Regions from separate parts of the Streptomyces macrosporus genome, predicted to be linked through region 2. Evidence: predicted binding sites of a transcription regulator. Region 2 holds the regulator's gene; the other holds the start of a gene.

Region 1 (3,400 bases), on a different contig from region 2:
CCTCGTCGCGGACGCCGCCGAGCGCCACCCGGGCGAACTTCCGCCCCATGGCGCGGGCCACGGACTCCCCGAGCGAGGTCTTGCCGACGCCGGGCGGGCCGACCAGGGCGAGCACGGCGCCGCCGGCCCGCCGTCCGCCGGTCCGCTCCCCCGCGTCGCCGTCCCGGCCGGACGCGCCGGACGGGTCCGACCGACGCGCGGCACGGCGCTTGCGGACCGCCAGGTACTCGACGATGCGCTCCTTGACCTCGTCCAGCCCGGCGTGGTCGGCGTCCAGGACGGCGCGCGCGCCGGCGATGTCGTACGCGTCCTCGGTCCGCTCGTTCCAGGGCATCTCCAGGACGGTGTCCAGCCAGGTGCGGATCCAGCCGCTCTCCGGGCTCTGGTCGGAGGTGCGCTCCAGCCGGTCGACCTCCTTGAGCGCGGCCTCGCGGACCTTCTCGGGGAGGTTCGCGGCCTCCACCCGGGCCCGGTAGTCGTCGCTCTCGTCACCGCTCTCGCCGTTCAGCTCGGCCAGTTCCTTGCGGACGGCCTCCAGCTGGCGGCGGAGCAGGAACTCGCGCTGCTGCTTGTCCACGCCTTCCTGGACGTCCTTGGCGATGGCCTCGGCGACGTCCTGCTCGGCGAGGTGGTCCCGGAGCCAGCCCGTGGCGAGCCTCAGCCGCTCGACCGGGTCGACGGTCTCCAGCAGCCGCACCCGCTGCTCGACGCCCAGGAACGGGCTGTAGCCGGAGTTGTCGGCGAGCTGCCCGGCGTCGTCTATCTGCTGGATGCGGTCCACGACCTGCCAGGCGCCGCGCTTGCGCAGCCAGGTGGTGGCCAGGGCCTTGTACTCCTTGACCAGCTCGGCGACCGCGCCGGGACTGGGGGCCTTGCCGTCGGGGCCGGAGGGGACCTCCTCGATCTCGGTGCCCTCCACCCACAGCGCGGCACCCGGCCCGGTGGTGCCGGCGCCGATCCGCACCCGGCTCAGGCCGCGGATCAACGCGCCCGGGTCGCCGTCGGCGAGCCGTCCGACCTGCTCCACGCGGCCGAGCACGCCGATGCCCGCGTAGGTGCCGTCCACCCGCGGCACCAGCAGCACCCGGGGTTTCTCCCCCTTCTCCGGGGTCTTCTGCGGACGTTCCCCGCCCCCCGCCGTCCTCTCGCCGTCTCTCCCCGCGGCGGACTGGGCGGCCTCCACCGCGGCCCGCACCTCGGAGTCCGACAGGTCCAGCGGCACCACCATCCCGGGCAGCACCACCTCGTTGTCGAGGGGCAGCACGGGCAGGGTGAGCGTTGTGGGCGACAGAGCCATGATCTCTCCCTCGGCAGGCAAATTGAGCTAGGAAGACTCAATGTCTGTTCAATGCCCGGCCGGGCGCCTGTGTTCCCCGGCACATGTTCGCTCTGAGCGATCGCCCGGTGACCGGGCCCGCTCCCCGTTTTTCCGTCGCGCCCTCCCGGCGCCCGCCGGCAGGATGGGCGCATGTCGTCACCGCGGGAGACAGTGGAGCGACCCCGTGTCCTGGACCGCCGTGTGGGCCCCCACGGCGAGGTGGTGCTGCGGCGGCACGGGGGACTGTTCCAGATCATCGCCAACGGCTGCTTCCTGATGGACACCTCCGACGGCCGCTCCGAGCGGCTGCTGGTCCGCGCCGCGCTCCGGGAGCTGGACGCCCACGGCCCCCGTCCCGCGCCCGGCGTGCTGATCGGCGGGCTCGGCGTCGGCTTCTCCCTGGCCGAGGCGGCGGCCGAGCCGCGCTGGGGGCGGATCACGGTGGTGGAGCGGGAGGAGGCGGTCGTCGACTGGCACCGCGACGGGCCGCTGGACGCGATCACCGCCGGGGCGCCGGCCGATCCGCGCGTGGAGGTCGTCCACGCCGACCTGGCCGCGCACCTGGCCGGCGACGGCGAGCCGTACGACGCGCTGTGCCTGGACGTCGACAACGGCCCCGACTGGACCGTCACCGAGGACAACGGCTCGCTCTACTCCCCCGCCGGCCTCGCCGCCTGCGCCCGGCGGCTCACCCCGGGCGGAGTGCTCGCCGTGTGGTCCGCGCGGCCGTCCCCGGCGTTCGAGGACACCCTGCGCGATGCCGGTTTCGTGCGGGTGCGCACCGAAGAGATACCCGTCGCCCGAGGCGTCCCGGACGCGGTCCACCTCGCCACCCGACCGGCGTAGCGCACCTCACGGCCGCCCTTTACGCTGCTCCCAGAAACCGAACAGCAGGGCTGAGGCGCGTATATGGACCACAGGAGCACGACGCAGACGCACGGCAGCGGTACCCCCGCGGCGGCCACCCCGGGCGCCCAGCGCCGGGTCCTGGTCGTGGAGGACGACCCGACGATCACCGAGGCGGTCGCCGTACGGCTGCGCGCCGAGGGCTTCCAGGTCAGGACGGCCGGGGACGGCCCGGCCGCGGTGGAGGCGGCCGAGGTCTGGCAGCCCGACCTGCTGGTGCTGGACGTGATGCTGCCGGGCTTCGACGGCCTGGAGGTGTGCCGCCGGGTGCAGGCCCAGCGGCCGGTGCCGGTGCTGATGCTCACCGCCCGGGACGACGAGACCGACATGCTGGTCGGCCTCGGGGTCGGCGCGGACGACTACATGACCAAGCCCTTCTCCATGCGGGAGCTGGTCGCGCGCGTCCACGTGCTGCTGCGCCGCGTGGAGCGGGCCACGATCGCCGCGACCTCGCCCCGCTCGGGCACGCTGCGGCTGGGCGAGCTGGAGATCGACCACGCGCAGCGCCGGGTGCGGGTCTCCGGCAAGGACGTCCACCTCACCCCGACCGAGTTCGACCTGCTGGTCTGCCTGGCCAACTCGCCGCGCGCGGTGCTCTCGCGCGAGCAGCTCCTGGCCGAGGTGTGGGACTGGGCGGACGCCTCGGGGACGCGCACGGTCGACAGCCACATCAAGGCGCTGCGCCGGAAGATAGGCGCGGAGCGGATACGCACCGTCCACGGCGTCGGTTACGCGCTGGAGGCCCCCGCACCGGCCTCCGACTGGGCCTGAGCGAGCCGGGCGTGAGCCGCCGGCGGTCCCTGTGGGGGAGGCTCTGGGAGGGTCTGCGGCCCGTGGACCCGAGACGCTCGGTCAAGGCCGCGCTGGGCGCGCTGGTGATCGTCACCGTGGCGATCACCACGGTGCTGACCATCGTCGCGTTCTACTCGGCGATCGAGCTGCGGGTGATCGCCCTGCTCGCGGTGATCGCCTCGCTGGTGGTCACCCAGTTCGTGGCGCACGGCCTGGCCGAGCCGTTGGACGAGATGACGGACGCGGCCCGGTCGATGGCCCGCGGCGACTACAGCCGGCGGGTCCGCGTCGAGCGCCGGGACGAACTGGGCGAGCTGGCCGACACCTTCAACCGCATGGCCGCCGACCTGGAGGCCGCCGACCGGCACCGCAAGGAGCTGGTGG
Region 2 (3,400 bases):
GGAGGGCGAGCCCTTCGACCCGACGGTGCACGAGGCCCTGATGCACTCGTATTCTCCGGATGTCACCGAGACGACGTGCGTGCAGATCCTCCAGCCCGGGTATCGCATCGGCGAACGCACCATCCGCCCGGCGCGGGTGGGCGTCGCCGAGCCGCAGCCGGGCGCACAGCCGTCGTCCCAGTCGTCGGCGGCGCCGGTCGAGTCACAGCAGGCGGAAGCGGCACCTGATGAGGAGAGCGGTGGCCCCGAGCAGGGCTGACGCGAGGAGAGACCGAGAGGAGGGACGCCGGGGATGAGTACCAAGGACTTCGTGGAGAAGGACTACTACAAGGTCCTCGGCGTCCCGAAGGACGCCACCGAGGCGGAGATCAAGAAGGCGTACCGGAAGCTCGCCCGCGAGTACCACCCGGACGCCAACAAGGGCGACCGCCAGGCGGAGGAGCGCTTCAAGGAGATCTCCGAGGCGCACGACGTCCTGGGCGACCCCAAGCGTCGCAAGGAGTACGACGAGGCACGCGCGCTCTTCGGCGCCGGTGGGTTCCGCACCGGCCCGGGAGCGGCCGGCGGCTTCAACTTCGACCTGGGCGACCTCTTCGGGGGCGCCCCGGGCGGCGCCGGGGCCGGCGGCTTCGGCGGCGGCCTGGGGGACGTCTTCGGCGGTCTGTTCGGGCGGGGCGGCGCCGGAACGCGCACGCAGCCGCGCCGCGGCCAGGACATCGAGTCCGAGGTGACGCTCAGCTTCACCGAGGCGGTGGACGGGGCCACGGTGCCGTTGCGGATGTCCAGCTCCGCGGCGTGCAAGGCCTGTTCGGGCACCGGCGACAGGAACGGCACCCCCCGGGTGTGCCCGACCTGCGTCGGCACCGGGCAGGTCAGCCGCGGCGGCGGGGGCGGCTTCTCGCTCACCGACCCGTGCATGGACTGCAAGGGCCGCGGGCTGATCGCCGAGAACCCGTGCGAGGTCTGCAAGGGCAGCGGCCGGGCGACCAGCTCGCGCACGATGCAGGTCCGCATCCCCGCCGGGGTCTCGGACGGCCAGCGGATCAGGCTGCGGGGCAAGGGAGCGCCGGGCGAGCGCGGCGGACCGAACGGAGACCTCTACGTCGTGGTGCACGTCGAACCGCACCCGGTGTTCGGCCGCAAGGGCGACAACCTGACGGTCACCGTGCCCGTCACCTTCCCGGAGGCGGCGCTCGGCGGCGAGATCAAGGTGCCCACCCTGGGCGGCCCGCCGGTCACCCTGCGGCTGCCGCCCGGTACGCCGAGCGGCCGGACCATGCGCGCCCGCGGCAAGGGAGCGGTGCGCAAGGATGGAACTCGGGGCGACCTGTTGGTCACCATAGAAGTGACGGTTCCGAAGGACCTGAGCGACAAGGCACGGGACCTGCTGGAGTCCTACCGTGACGCGACCGCGGGCGAGGACCCGCGGGCGGCGCTGTTCAAGGCCGCGAAGGGAGACTGACGAAAGATGGACGGGCACGGCCGCGGACGACAGGGTCAGGGACGGGCACGCAACAACCCTTACGAGCTGACGGACGACTCGCCGGTCTACGTCATCTCGGTCGCGGCCCAGCTCTCCGGGCTCCACCCGCAGACGCTGCGCCAGTACGACCGTCTCGGGCTCGTCTCCCCCGACCGCACCGCCGGGCGCGGTCGGCGCTACTCGGCCCGCGACATCCAGCTGCTGCGGCAGGTGCAGCGGCTGTCGCAGGACGAGGGCATCAACCTCGCGGGCATCAAGCGCATCATCGAACTGGAGAACCAGGTCGCCGCCCTCCAGGCCCAGGTGGCCGAGCTCCAGCAGGCCCTGGAGGGCGCGGCACTGGCCATGCGCCAGCGCGAGGCGCAGGTGCACGCGTCCTACCGCCGCGACCTGGTCCCCTACCAGGACGTGCAGCAGTCCAGCGCGCTGGTGGTCTGGCGCCCCCAGCGGGCCGTGGACTGACCGGAGGCCGTCGGAGCGGCACGACCGCCGGCCCGTCCGGGTCGGGTCGTCCGGCGGCGGCCGTCCGAATCGCCCGGACGGCCGCCTCCCGGTCACCCGACCGGCGGTGTGCGGATGGCCATATGGCCCAATCGGGGCGCAGCGTGAAGGCATGGACAAGATACGCGCCGTCATCGCCGCAGTCGTCACCGTCGCCACCTCCGCCGCGCTCCTGGGAGCCGCGCCCCTCACCCCGCCCGCGCCCGCCCCCACGGCGGAGCGCACGGCCGGCACGGTGCAGGCGCCCTGGCCCCACGGCACCGTCAGGACCGTCGGAAAGCTCGTGGGGACCTACGCGGACGGGCAGCTGCTCACCTGCTCCGGAGCCGTCGTGGACGCCCCCAACGGAAGCGTCGTCGTCACCGCCGCGCACTGTGTCCACAACCCCGGCGAGCCCCGCTGGGAAGAAGCCTGGTTCGTCCCCGGATACGACCACCACGGCACCGCGAACGTCGCGCGGGTCGGCTGGCGGGTGACGTCCGCGCACGTCGAGTCCGCCTGGAAGCGCGGTCGTCTCCCCGAGGCCCTGCCGTACGACTACGCGTTCCTGACCGTCGAGGAGAAGAACGGCCGGACGATCGAGGAGCAGGTGGGGGGCAACCGGATCGACTTCGAGCCCGTCGACCCCGCCAAGCGGACCGTCGCCCTCGGCTACCCGGCCGCGGCGCCGTACGACGGCGAGGCGCTCGGCCACTGCGCGGGCACGCCCACCCTGCTGACCGACCGGGACACCCAGAAGCCCAACGTGGGCGGGCTGCTGCTGGAGTCCTGCGACCTCACCCAGGGGTCCAGCGGCGGTCCGTGGCTCCAGGACTACGACGCGAAGAGCCAGTCCGGGACGATCGTGGCCGTGATGTCCGTCGGTGACGACCGGGGCCGGGTGCTCGGCCGTCCCCTCCCCGAGGAGGCGCGGAAGCTGCTCCAGGCCGCGGGCGGGACCGCCGTCCGCTGAGGCCCCGCCCCCGGGCCCGCGCGCCCGTCGGGCCGCTCGCGCAGCCGCACCGCCGGTGTCGAACGCCGGCGGTGCGGTGGTGTGTCGGGGGCGTGTGCGGTGGTGTGTCGGGGCGGAGCCCGCCGTACGGGTCAGACGGTGCCCATCGCCCGGTCCACGGCGATCTCGATCAGCACCCGCTCCGGGTTGGGGCGCGGGGTGCGCTGGTAGCGCTCGGCGTACCGGGCGACCGCGTCGGCGATCGCGTCGGGGTCGGTGCGCACGGTCGCGGTGCCCTCCAGGGTGGCCCAGCGTCCCCGGTCCACCTGACAGACGGCGACCCGGGCGCCCTCCGGGCGCTCGGACGCGGCCAGGACGTTGGCGACCTTGGCGCTGCCGCGCCGGGTGATGACCCGGGCCAGGCCCGCCTCGGGGTCGTAGGTGACGCCGACCGGGACCACGTGGGGCGTCCCGTCGGGCCGCAG

The links. Region 2 encodes HspR, which represses chaperone genes until heat shock. Its sites were predicted from a motif close to TTGAGNNNNNNNNNCTCAA; they were not measured.
Region 1: the regulator HspR is predicted to act here: its motif matches at 1,320-1,338, upstream of lon (endopeptidase La).

The regions. Positions count from the first base shown of each region.
Region 1 covers NZ_BAAASZ010000051.1:197,754-201,153, forward strand. Annotated here, with positions in the region: gene lon (endopeptidase La) at 1-1,297, opposite strand, end outside; gene ABD335_RS28520 (spermidine synthase family protein) at 1,469-2,164, shown strand; gene ABD335_RS28525 (response regulator transcription factor) at 2,228-2,995, shown strand; gene ABD335_RS28530 (HAMP domain-containing sensor histidine kinase) at 2,992-3,400, shown strand, end outside.
Region 2 covers NZ_BAAASZ010000034.1:536-3,935, forward strand. Annotated here, with positions in the region: gene grpE (nucleotide exchange factor GrpE) at 1-259, shown strand, start outside; gene dnaJ (molecular chaperone DnaJ) at 293-1,462, shown strand; gene ABD335_RS24190 (heat shock protein transcriptional repressor HspR) at 1,469-1,945, shown strand; gene ABD335_RS24195 (trypsin-like serine peptidase) at 2,097-2,936, shown strand; gene ABD335_RS24200 (pyridoxamine 5'-phosphate oxidase family protein) at 3,068-3,400, opposite strand, start outside.